DNA from 3 places in the Vibrio sp. R12-SG2-ISO1 genome. Region 1 is predicted to be linked to each of the others. Evidence: riboswitches for the same ligand, from Rfam matches in the RefSeq annotation. Region 1 holds a riboswitch; each other region holds the start of a gene.
What was found. A riboswitch is a leader RNA that binds a small molecule or an ion and turns the genes downstream of it on or off. The one in region 1 is predicted to bind thiamine pyrophosphate.
Positions count from the first base shown of each region.

Region 2: it holds a riboswitch for thiamine pyrophosphate, as region 1 does, so the genes downstream of both, thiB (thiamine ABC transporter substrate binding subunit) here and thiD (bifunctional hydroxymethylpyrimidine kinase/phosphomethylpyrimidine kinase) in region 1, are expected to answer to the same signal.
Region 3: it holds a riboswitch for thiamine pyrophosphate, as region 1 does, so the genes downstream of both, thiC (phosphomethylpyrimidine synthase ThiC) here and thiD (bifunctional hydroxymethylpyrimidine kinase/phosphomethylpyrimidine kinase) in region 1, are expected to answer to the same signal.

Region 1 covers NZ_JCBDGO010000019.1:266,224-270,371, forward strand. The annotation lists gene AC6R10_RS14500 (putative bifunctional diguanylate cyclase/phosphodiesterase) at 1-247, opposite strand, end outside; gene AC6R10_RS14505 (PstS family phosphate ABC transporter substrate-binding protein) at 468-1,418, shown strand; gene thiD (bifunctional hydroxymethylpyrimidine kinase/phosphomethylpyrimidine kinase) at 1,450-2,286, opposite strand; TPP riboswitch at 2,378-2,535, opposite strand; gene AC6R10_RS14515 (LysR family transcriptional regulator) at 2,692-3,579, shown strand; gene AC6R10_RS14520 (hypothetical protein) at 3,690-3,842, opposite strand.
Region 2 covers NZ_JCBDGO010000010.1:109,254-113,401, forward strand. The annotation lists gene thiP (thiamine/thiamine pyrophosphate ABC transporter permease ThiP) at 1-1,515, opposite strand, end outside; gene thiB (thiamine ABC transporter substrate binding subunit) at 1,564-2,541, opposite strand; TPP riboswitch at 2,618-2,731, opposite strand; gene AC6R10_RS09625 (flavin prenyltransferase UbiX) at 2,795-3,418, opposite strand; gene mpl (UDP-N-acetylmuramate:L-alanyl-gamma-D-glutamyl-meso-diaminopimelate ligase) at 3,434-4,148, opposite strand, start outside.
Region 3 covers NZ_JCBDGO010000002.1:2,185-6,332, reverse strand. The annotation lists gene AC6R10_RS03380 (thiamine phosphate synthase) at 1-86, opposite strand, end outside; gene thiC (phosphomethylpyrimidine synthase ThiC) at 97-2,040, opposite strand; TPP riboswitch at 2,202-2,300, opposite strand; gene crcB (fluoride efflux transporter CrcB) at 2,383-2,766, opposite strand; gene AC6R10_RS03365 (multicopper oxidase domain-containing protein) at 2,876-4,148, opposite strand, start outside.

The DNA.
Region 1 (4,148 bases):
GCGCGACCACATGCCAATCGGCGATTTCTAAATAGTACCACACTTCCTGAATCGACTGAGCGGTATCGCCCGACATGATCTCATCAAACCAAAGGTAGGCCAGCGTACCGTTGACTTTAATTTCAGCGGCCGCTTCCGCAAGCGGGGACTTTTTCACTAAAAGATGGGTCGCTTGGGTCACTAGCGCCGACGTAAACGTGATCACCAACAAGGCGAGAATGGAAGTAAAAATGAATTTGCGCTTCATAGCATCACACGAACGTTTACCCACGTATTTTGCGGGCAGGAATAAAAACATAGGCGAGTCAGCCTAGTGAAGAAATGTTACAACCCCATGAAGATATTCAGCATAGTTATTATTGGTGAGTAATTGATGAATCTTTAGTGACAGTCCACGTGAAGATATTGAGCTCAAAAGTGCTAGCTCGTATAGTCGCGGTATGTTGATTCTTCCTTTGTGCTCAACCATGACTTTTCGATTGCGTTCGACTGTTCTTGCTTCTGTATGCCTAGCGCTGATGAGTACCACGGCACACGGGAAAGATCTGATCAAAATTGAAGGGTCGAGTACCGTGTACCCGATCACTCAAGCCGTCGCCGATCACTTTATGCGTGCCGAGCGGCACAACACCCAAGTGGTGGTGGGCATCACTGGCACAGGTGGCGGATTTCGCAAGTTTTGCCGAGGCCGCACGGATATTTCTAACGCCTCTCGCCCGATTAAAGAGAAAGAGCGAGCGCTGTGTGAGATCAACCACATCGACTATATTGAGCTCCCTGTCGCACTCGATGCAATAACCGTGGTGGTGAACAAAGAAAATCAGTGGATCGATGCGCTCTCTCTTGATGAACTGAAAACACTCTGGGAAAGCACCGCTGAACGCACGATAACTCACTGGCAGCAAGTCAATCCGCACTTCCCTGATCGCCCCATCGTCCTGCACGGCCCTGGATCAGATTCAGGCACTTATGACTATTTTGTTGAGGTGGTGCTTGATGGCAAAGCGAGTCGACAAGACTACACCGCGAATGAAGACGATGAAGCCTTAGTCGCCGAAGTGGCCGCCGACCCCAACGCTATGGCGTTTATCGGCTTTGCCTACTATTTGCAAAATCAAGACAAGTTGAAAGCGGTCGCCATCTCTCCCTCTGGCTTCAACGCGGTCAAACCCAGTGTCGAGAACGTGATTATGGGACGATACACCGCACTTTCCCGCCCTCTGTTTATTTACGTGAACAAACAGGCGCTAGAGAAGCGGCCATCACTGAAACGCTTTGTCGATAGTTATATCGACAGAGACAACATCAACAAAGTTGTCTCCCACTCTGGCTATATTCCTCTCTCCAATGATCGCTATGACGCGGCGCGTTTTATTCTCAACTCTAGCCGCTCTGGCTCGGTCTCGATGCCCAAATAGGGCCATGTGATGTGACTGCACACCATCGCGATTAACGTACATTTTGGTGACCAGAGAAAAAGTGGTGCACAGGCCCATGTCCTTGACCAATAGAGAGTTCATCGGCATGCGCGATGGCTTGTGAGATGTATTGCTTGGCCAAATGGACCGCTTTGTGCAGCCGATACCCTTGGGCAAGATAGGACGCAGTGGCCGATGACAACGTGCAACCCGTGCCATGAGTATTATGAGTGGCGACTCGTTTAGCGCGAATCAATTCACTGCCAGTCGTTTCAATCAGCAGATCGTTGCTGCTTTCGCCCTCTAAATGCCCCCCTTTAAGAAGCACTGTTTTGGCGCCCAAGGCGCGCAGGGCGTCAATCATCGCTCCCATCTCCTCTTCCGATGTCGGCGTTGCTCGCCCAGTCAGCGCCGCCGCCTCGGGTAAGTTTGGTGTGATCATATCGGCAAGCGGTAGCAGTTCTTTCTTGAGCGCCCCCACCGCACTGGCGTGCAGTAAGCTGTCACCACTGGTGGCCACCATCACCGGGTCCACCACTAGAAACTTGGGCTGATACGCCGCCAAACTTTGTGCCACGACACGGATGATTTCAGCGTCAGCCAGCATGCCAACCTTCACCGCCACGACATTGAGATCGCTCAATACCGCATCGAGCTGCGCTTGAACATGGTCGATAGGGATAGGATGAATGGCGTGAACGCCACGGGTATTTTGCGCGGTAATGGCCGTAATAACGGAGCAGGCGTAACTGCCTGTTGCACTGATCGCTTTGATGTCGGCTTGGATGCCCGCGCCGCCGCCACTGTCGGAGCCAGCGATGGTTAGGACAATCGGAGTTTGAGGGTCATAAAATGCGGTTTGGTTCATCGGTGTTCCTCACGCACGCGTCAGGAACTGTGTGCAGAGCGCGTTGGCCAAGCACAACACATAACGGGCGAGATTGTGGCGACCCCACGACACCGCGTTATGAATAGTTCCCTACGTCAGTGCTAACTGAATCAGGTTCAACGGGTCTCGCGATGCGATCTCAGCCTTCCTTCTATGCTTCTACGACAGGCTCGTTAATCAAGCTATCGTTATGATTCGAGCAGAAGGAACGCTCCCCGACTATGTCGCCAACCTTAACCCTGTGGTAGCGCAGATGCAACCTATTCAGATCACTTAAATAACCCGAGTGAATCGAGGAGTGGGCGATACGAACGCGACGTTTGGCACACAGAACATTATCGTTTACTCTTAATTTTATAAATTTTCGTTATTGATTTGACGGTTATGCTCAATCCACTCTGGCTCAAAACGTTTCAAACCTTGGTCGAGACCGGCCACTTTACTCATACCGCAGAAAAGCTGTTCATGACTCAGCCCGGTGTCAGCCAGCACATCAAAAAGCTCGAACAGGCTTGCGGCTACCCACTGATTGCGCGTCACAACAAGAGCTTTGAAGTAACGGAACAAGGCAGACAGGTCTATCAGTACGCAAAGCAGCGCGCCAAACAAGAAACAGACCTGATTGCTTCGTTATCTCAGGATGACGCGCATCGAGGTGAAGTGTCGGTCTCTTGCTCTGGCGCGTTGGCGCAGCTTATCTACCCGCATCTGCTCGATTTACAGTGTGAATTTTCACAACTGGTCGTCAAGCTGGAAGTCGCCCCCAACCGCAAGATCATCGACGATTTGGCTGAGGGACGCGCCGATTTGGGCCTTGTCACCCACATTCCGCTCGACCCGAGAATCGAAGCGCAGGAGATAGGTCAAGAAACCATGTGTTTGATTGTACCGGCAAACGTCGACGAGCCTATCACCCCTGAACTTCTCCTTGAGCTCGGTTTAATTCGCCACCCCGACGCGGAGCACTATCTCTCGCTCTACTTTTCGCAGTGTGGCGACAAAGCGCTGGCGGGGATTGATATTCGCGCCCTGCGCACCTCGGGCTACATCAACCAACTCAGCCAAATTCTTCTGCCAGTTGCCAAAGGGCTCGGTTTTACGGTGCTGCCACACAGCGCATTCAGCTCTTTCACTTTGCGCGATCAACTTGCTGTGCATCAGCCAAAGAGAGCCGTCGTCGAGACCCTGTATTTGGTGAGCAAGAAACAAAGAGCGTGGCCAGCCCGTTTTCATACGGTGGTGGATAAGTTGACGGACGTGATCTCGCTATAACGCAACGCACTGCCATAGCCAAAATTTTCGATAGGCTTGAAACGCAAAATGGAGCCCAAGGCTCCATTTTTGCTGCTGCTTCAACGCTCATTATCGTCGTTTATTTGAGGTCATGCCTCTAAGACGTCTTCGCCAGCGAGTTCAGATATAATCAGTAGATCGGACTCATCCAGTTTAAGCCCCAGCATAGGGAGACCATGCTGAGCACTCCAACAACATAAGAAGACCACACAACCTAATGCTACCCAAAGTAGTGATACCATAGCCTAACCTCCTCCTCCTCAGTTATCATCACCGTACTTGATAACCTAAAGGTGCCACTTCTCTCATCAGAAGGCGCTCAGATAGACTTTATTCTTTTTACGTTGGGGCGTCTGAACCAATAGAAATGGGGTAGATTCGCCGGGTCAATCGCTCAATGTCGTATTGTTATCTGGAGTTTATTCGGATTAGAACACCTTAAGGTTATGCTGAGTACTCTTTCAATATAGGGATTGCGATTGTGAAGCGCAACACTCTTTGCGGTGAACACACGAAACCTTGACGTTTTTTATGCGAGCGATCGCATA
Region 2 (4,148 bases), on a different contig from region 1:
CAGCGCAAAGCAGCCCACACTCAAAAGCAGTAAAGTGACCGATACGACCGCCGCCGCGTCCATTTGGTAGCTGCCGAGCAGTTGGAACAGGTAGAGCGGCAGAGTACGAAACTCCTGACTGCCAAACAGCGCGATGGCACTGAGATCACCCATAGAAAACATAAAGCTGATGGCAAACGCGTGCGCCAGCGGCCGTTTTAATGCGCGCCACTCCACCACTCGTAAACGGCGCCAACCGCGGATTCCAAGGGTTGCACAAAGGTACTGATACTGCTGCTCAAGTTGCAACATCGGCTGAGCCAAGGTTTTGATCACATAAGGCAGCCCCATTAACGCGTTGACCGCAACAACAACGACCAAGGCGTAGCTGAGCGCATCCGTCCACGAACGGAGCAGCAAAAAGAGCCCGGTCGAGATCACTAATCCTGGGGTCACCAGGATGATGGTCCCTAGCAGCTCTATCTTATCCGCGGTTTTCTCACGTTGATTGAGGCGCAGTCTTCGGCTCGACAATAAAATCGCCGTGCCCGCACTGACAGCGATAACGCTCGCCATGCTCGCCACTTTCAGTGACGCGCCGAGCGCGGACCAAAATCGGCCATCGCTCAGCACACTTAACGCCTGAGAATTCATGCCACTGGCTAGTACCATCCCAAGAGGCGGCAACACTAACAGCAAGCTAAATCCTACCCAAGCGCCATCCCAGCACTTAGAGAGTAGATTGTCTTTCACCACCAACGCAGCAGGTGCGTTGCTGCCCATCGAAGTGGCAATAGGTCGGGCGAAACGTTGAATCGATAGTGCCATTAAGCCACATAGCAACATCTGCCAAATCGCCAATAACGCGCCCGCTTGCAAATCAAAATCAAACTTGATCGCTTGGTAAATCGCGAGCTCAATAGTGGTCGATTTAGGCCCGCCGCCCAGTGCCATTACAGTGGCGAAACTGGTAAAGCAGAGCATAAACACCAACCCGCAAACGGGCGCTAATTGCTGCCTCATCCGCGGCCATTCGACCCACTTAAACTTTTGCCAATGCCCCATGCCTAAGTGGGCGCACAGTTTGTGTTGCTCCGCCGGAATCGACTCTAGTGATTGCAGCAGCAAACGCGCCGCATAAGGAAGATTAAAAAAGAGGTGCGCGAGCAAAATGCCGTGCAAACCGTAAATATTAAATGGCAACGAGAGATCCCACTGCGCAAGCTGTGTCGCCAGCCAACCACTGCGCCCATAAATCGCCAGCAAGCCAAACACCCCCACCAACACAGGCAGCACCAAAGTGGTCGCAAACAGCTTAAGTACCAAGGCTTTGCCGATAAACTGCCGCCGCGACAAAGCATGGGCGACGGGGATCGCCAAGCCGACACTGAGCAGCGTTGAGAGGAAAGATTGATAGAAGCTAAATTGGGTAACGTGGCGGTAATAAGGGTCTTGCCAAATGACACGCAGATCGAAGGAAGGCGCTTGATTGAGCAATGCCAGCAACGCAGAAACGACAAAGGCCGCGATCAACATCGCGACCCATACGCCTAATTTAGGGACAGATTGCACGAACGCCCAACCTTAGAAGGTCAACGCGTTTTGCCATTCACGAATCCACGCTTTGCGGTGGGTAGCCACCTCTTCAGCGCTAAAGCTCAAGGCTTGGCTTGGCTTCGTCAGGCTTTGATACCCTTCTGGTAACGCAACGTCAGTGACAGGGTACATCCAGTTCCCTGTGGGCATGGCCGACTGAAAGTCATCGCTGAGGATAAACTGCATAAAGGCATCCGCCAACTCGCTGTTCGCGCTCGTTTTAACTTTGGCGGCCACTTCTACTTGAGTGTAATGACCTTCCGCGAAATTCGCCGCAGCGAACTTAGCCTCATTTTCGGCAATCAGATGGTACGCAGGTGACGTGGTGTAAGAGAGCACCATGTCAGACTCGCCTTTTAAGAACATCGAGTACGCTTCTGACCACCCTTTCGTGACCGTCACTGTCTTTTTCGCCAACGCCTTCCACGCCTGCGGCGCTTCGTCGCCATAGACAGATTTCATCCACAGCATCAAACCTTGACCCGGGGTTGAGGTACGCGGGTCTTGGTAGATGACTGTTAAGTCGTCATTTGATTCCACCAGCGCTTTGAGGCTAGTCGGTGGCTCAGCTAAGGTCTCTTTGTTGTAGACAAACGCGAAGTAACCGTAGTCGTACGGCACAAAGGTCGTATTGGACCAGCCGCCTGGCAAGGTGACGGATGACGTATCGACGCTATGCTCAACCAACAAACCGGTTTGCTGCGCTTCTGCCATCAAGTTGTTGTCTAACCCCAACACAATGTCGGCTTTGCTATTGTTGCCTTCCAGTCTCAAGCGATTGAGGATAGAGACGCCATCATCCAAAGCTACAAAATTCAACGTACAGTCGCACTGTGCTTCAAACGCTTTTTTTACCGCTGGGCCTGGACCCCAATCGGCAGCGAAAGAGTCATAGGTATAAACGGTTAACGTATCGGCTGCGGTTGCAGAAAAAGACGTCAATGCCACGGCGGCACAAAGTGGCATAATTGAAGGGATAAAAGTGGATTTCACTGCTCGCTCTCCTTGTTGAGCCACGCAGGTCTGAGGGACAAACAGACGTCTGATGTCCTCGCTCAATTCCTACGCCAGCATTATCTGGTTCAGGTCTACGGGTCCCGAGCAAAGCTCGATCTCAGCGTCATTCAGTGAATGAATAGCTCCCCGATGAGGTTCGGCTTGATTGTAATAGGTCTGCCCTACAATAGCCATACTTGCGTGACGGCCCACCAAGGCGCAATCACGAATCGTTACGTTGATCATAGCCCCAGCGCGCCACCAAGGATTGCTCGATGCCGAGGTGATCCAAAATGCGCGCGACCATAAAATCAATAAGATCGTCTATCGATTTAGGTTGGTGATAAAAACCGGGCGCGGCGGGCATAATGGTAACGCCCATCTGCGAGAGCTTGTGCATGTTCTCAAGGTGCAAGGTTGAGAACGGCGTTTCTCGAACTACCAGCAGCAATTGACCACGCTCTTTCATCACCACATCGGCGGCACGTTCAATCAGATTATCGGACATACCATGAGCAATCGCAGCGACGCTTCCTGCCGAACAAGGGCAGACCACCATTTGCTTGGGCGCCGCTGAGCCAGAGGCCACGGGCGAGAACCAATCCTCTTTACCGCACACCACTAATTTAGCCGGGTCGCAATTAAGATGGGTGACTAAGGCTTGCTTGGCGCTGTCTGGATTGGCAGGCAGTTTTAATCCGTGTTCGGTGGCCAACACCACTCGCGCCGCCGATGAAACCAGCAGGTAAACCTGATAGTCCGCGGCCAACAAGCACTGCAACAAACGCAGCCCGTAAGGCGCGCCTGAGGCTCCGGTGAAAGCGAGGGTGATGGATTTTTCAGACATTATGCGTATCTCTTATTATTGGGCTAATTGCGCTAACAGTTTGTCGTGAATTCCGCCAAACCCGCCGTTACTCATCACCAGAATCTGATCGCCGGGGCGAGCATGCCGAGCGATATTGCGCACCAAGTCGTCGATGTCGTCAGAGACATAAGCAGGTTGCGCGCACTGCTCGGCAATCTCACTCACGGACCAGGTAATTGACTCAGGTTGAAAGAGGAACACTTCATCGGCCGCCTGCAATGAGGCCGCGAGCGTCTCTTTGTGCACCCCGCGTTTCATGGTTGCACTGCGCGGCTCCAACACCGCAAGGATTCGGGATTGACCCACCTTGTTACGTAAGCCGCCCAATGTCAGTTCAATCGCCGTTGGATGATGAGCAAAGTCGTCATACACAGTGATGTCATTGACCTGCCCTTTTAACTCTAAGCGGCGTTTGGTATTAATAAAGCGCCCTAACGCCTCACAAGCGTGATCCGGAGTGACACCCACATGACGCGCCGCCGCGATGGCCATCAACGCATTGCTGACGTTGTGATCGCCGACTAAATCCCACGTCACTCGACCCACTATTTCTCCCGCCAATAAGACATCAAAGACACTGCCATCTTGGGCCTGTTTTTGCGCTTGCCAGCCAGATTCGCACCCTGTGTACTCTTGTTCGCTCCAGCAGCCACGGGCAATAACGTCTTGCAGCGCCTGGTCTGATTGAGGAGTAAACATCCGACCATTG
Region 3 (4,148 bases), on a different contig from region 1:
GCGAACCCTTGCTCGCCGGCCAATGCCAAGCATTGCGCGATATCATCGCGCAATGTGGGTTGTGAGTGAGGAATCACAATGTTCATCGCCGCGTTCCTACGACTCTGCACTTTCAGGCTGCGCGGCAGGATGATACAGCTCAGAACCCGATTGACGGAACTCCTCTGACTTTTGGCGCATCCCTTCGAGTGGATCGTCGAGCATTTTAACGGAGATGGCTTGGTCGGCTTCGACTTGTTGCGTGTCTTTAGCGTACTCGCGCACTTCCTGAGAAATTTTCATCGAACAGAATTTTGGTCCACACATTGAACAAAAGTGAGCCACTTTGCCCGACTCTTGCGGCAAAGTTTCATCGTGGAAAGCTCGCGCTGTATCAGGGTCAAGCGACAAGTTGAACTGATCCTCCCAGCGGAACTCAAAGCGAGCTTTTGAGAGTGCATTGTCACGAACCTGAGCACCAGGGTGGCCTTTAGCCAAATCCGCCGCATGCGCCGCGAGTTTATAAGTAATCAAGCCCGTCTTAACGTCTTCTTTATTGGGTAGACCCAAGTGCTCTTTCGGCGTCACATAGCAGAGCATCGCACAGCCGTACCAGCCAATCATCGCGGCGCCAATGCCAGAGGTAATATGATCGTACCCTGGGGCAATATCGGTCGTCAGAGGACCCAAAGTGTAGAATGGCGCTTCGTGGCAGTGCTCTAGCTGCTCATCCATATTGGCTTTGATCATGTGCATAGGTACATGCCCAGGGCCTTCAATGATCACCTGTACGTCATACTCCCACGCGATCTTAGTCAGTTCACCCAACGTGCGTAGCTCAGCAAACTGCGCTTCATCATTGGCATCGGCCACCGAACCTGGACGCAAGCCATCACCGAGCGAAAGCGCGACATCGTACTTGGCACAAATTTCACAAATTTCGCGGAAGTGGGTGTAAAGGAAGCTTTCTTGATGGTGAGCGAGACACCACTTAGCGATGATCGAGCCGCCGCGAGAGACAATACCCGTGACACGTTTGGCCGTCATCGGCACATAACGCAACAGCAAACCGGCATGAATCGTGAAGTAATCGACGCCCTGCTCAGCTTGCTCAATCAAGGTGTCTCGCATCACTTCCCAATTGAGGTTTTCTGCAATGCCATTCACTTTTTCAAGCGCTTGGTACATAGGCACGGTACCGATCGGAACTGGGCTGTTACGTAGAATCCACTCTCGAGTCTCGTGAATATTGCGTCCGGTCGACAAATCCATCACTGTATCGCCACCCCAACGTGTTGCCCAAACCAATTTCTCAACTTCTTCCTCAATGGAAGAGGTCACGGAGGAGTTGCCAATATTGGCGTTCACCTTGACCAAGAAGTTGCGACCAATGATCATTGGCTCCGCTTCCGGGTGGTTGATGTTGGATGGAATGATGGCACGGCCCGCGGCCACTTCTTGGCGGACAAACTCAGCACTGATGTCCTTTGGCAAGTGGGCCCCAAAGCTTTGACCTGGATGCTGTTGGTTCAACACCTCATCGCGATAACGAGCACGCCCCATGTTTTCACGCAGAGCGATGTATTCCATTTCCGGTGTAATCACACCTTGACGCGCGTAGTGGAGCTGAGTAACACACTGACCGCTTTTCGCACGGCGAATGCGAGGTAAGTTACCATAACGCAGCTCGTCTAGCGTATCGTCTTCCAAGCGCTGTTTGGTGTATACCGAACTGACCTCATCGAGCAGCTCCGTATCACCGCGCTCTTCAATCCACTGTTCACGTAACTTAGGTAATCCATGGTAGAGGTCAATCGTATGGTCAGGATCGGTATAAGGACCAGAAGTGTCGTAAACGCGAATCGGCTCATTGGGCTCAAAGATCGGCGCGTCTTTAGTACCGCCAATCAAGCTGTCAGCAAGGGAGATTTCTCGCATAGGAACACGAATATCAGGTCGTGAACCTTCTACATAAACCTTGCGTGAATTGGGGTACGCCTGTACCGAGAGGGTATCAATAAACTGTTTGGCTTCCAGTCTCGCTTGTTTGCGATTCGACATAGCATTTTTCCTTGCTCTTTATTGCTCGTAGGAGCATGAGTGTTAGAGATAAAAATGCTTGGCGGAAAGATGCGACAAGAGGGCGATCTGACGCGGGTATCTATCTGTAGATAGATCGCATGACGCTCAGATCAGAGAGAACGAATCCTAGATTAGGAGGGTCGATATCTTCTCTTGTTCCCTTCGCAGGTATTAACCTGATCAGGTTCAACGGATCCCGAATAAACGGTCTCAGCCTTATGGCACTCCGACAAGTGAACCGAGTATATAAAAACGGCTTGGATAAACCAAGCCGACCTGTGTAAATTTTGTCTAGTGAGGCTCAAAGCACCTCTAAGCAAGCTAGCTTTTGATCAGCAGTTGAAAGCCCACCCAAGCGGCAGAGATGCTTAATACCACATTGAGTAAGACATTGAGTCCCATCTTGAAAAAGGCGCCCTGCTGCATGAGTAAAACGTTGTCCATCGAAAACGTAGAGAACGTCGTCAAAGCACCAAGAAAACCGAGCCCGATGATCTGTCTCCATGGTTCAGTCGCAAGGTTGCCATTTTCAAACGCGGCAATCAGTAAGCCCATCGCCAGTGAGCCGACTACGTTAACAGTTAGCGTACCGTATGGAAAACCTCGCCCCAGTAATGTCGCACACAGCTCAGACACTAAATAACGAGAGCACGCACCAACGGCGCCACCCATGGCAATAAACCCTAAAATTGCAAACTGACCCATAACCCCTCCAAATTTATGGCGTTAGTGTAGCGCCAAACAGACAAAAAAACAGACTTCAGATCAATGTAATGACGCTAAACATCCTGCTAGATTTAAAAAGTTACAGGAGTCACTTTACTTCGATGTAGCCCATCAAACCGGTTTTCATGTGCTCTATGACATGACAGTGATACATCCACCGACCGGGGTTGTCCGCGACGAAAGCCGCTTTGGCACGACCATTCTTGCCCAGTAGTACCGTATCCGTATGGAACGGCTCTGGGAGCGGCTTACCGTCCATTTCGAGCACGGTAAAGGTGTGGCCATGAAGATGAATAGGATGATGGTACTGAGTGACATTTTTAAGATCGAAGATGTAGGTTTTGCCTAGCTCCAACTGTGCCAGCGGCGCAGGAATCGAATGACGACTCATCCCCTGCCACGCCACCTTGTTGGTCAACCAAAAGGTTGGACTCGCCTTGCCATCTTTGCCTACGGGCGTCACCGCACCTTGCCACTCAAACACAAAGTCAATCTCTTCAGCGTTGGCAAGATCGAGCGCGGGCACAGGGTTAAGAGGCAAGTTTGGCAGCGCTTGATCCTGTGGCAAATCAGACGCGACGACATCAAATTCACACAGAGGAAAAGGGAAACGCCCCTTCATTTGACGAACAAACACTTTGTTGCCAGCAGATGGTGCAATCAGACCAAGATCCACCCTCATGCCCGGTCCCATTTTATGCTGAGAGAGCTCAATTGGCGTGCTGACCGGGTTACCATCAATCGCCAATATCCAAGCCTCTGCCCCTTCAATCGCTATTGGATAGGTAATGGTATTGTCGACATTTGCAATGCGTAAGCGAGTGGTCGCGTGTGCTTTAAGCGTATATACAGGCTCATGAACGCCATTCACACTGCTCCACTCCCCTGGAGTGCCCATCCGAGCACTTAAACGTGGAATCATTCTCTCCTTCCACTGCCCCTGGCTGTCAATGTGCCAATGCTTGAGCATCAACGCATGCTCTTCATCAAAAACCACGGGGTCGCGCTCTTCAACAATAATCAGTCCAACGAGTCCTCGCCCTAACTGTTCAACGCTGTTCATGTGTGGGTGATACCAAAACGTGCCTGCGTCAGGCGGAGTGAATCGATACTCAAACGTCTCTCCCGGCATGATAGGCGCTTGACTGAGAAAAGGAACGCCGTCCATCTCGATAGGAATTCGCAAGCCGTGCCAATGTATGGTTGTAGGCTCTGACAGTTTGTTAGTGAAACGAATCACGACCTCTTCCCCCTGACGACAATAGAGTGTCTGCGCAGGGATCGCACCATTAAACCCCAGTACGTCTGTTTGATACCCAGGGACGAGTTCAGCCCGGCTAGGCTCAGCAGTGAGCTCGTAA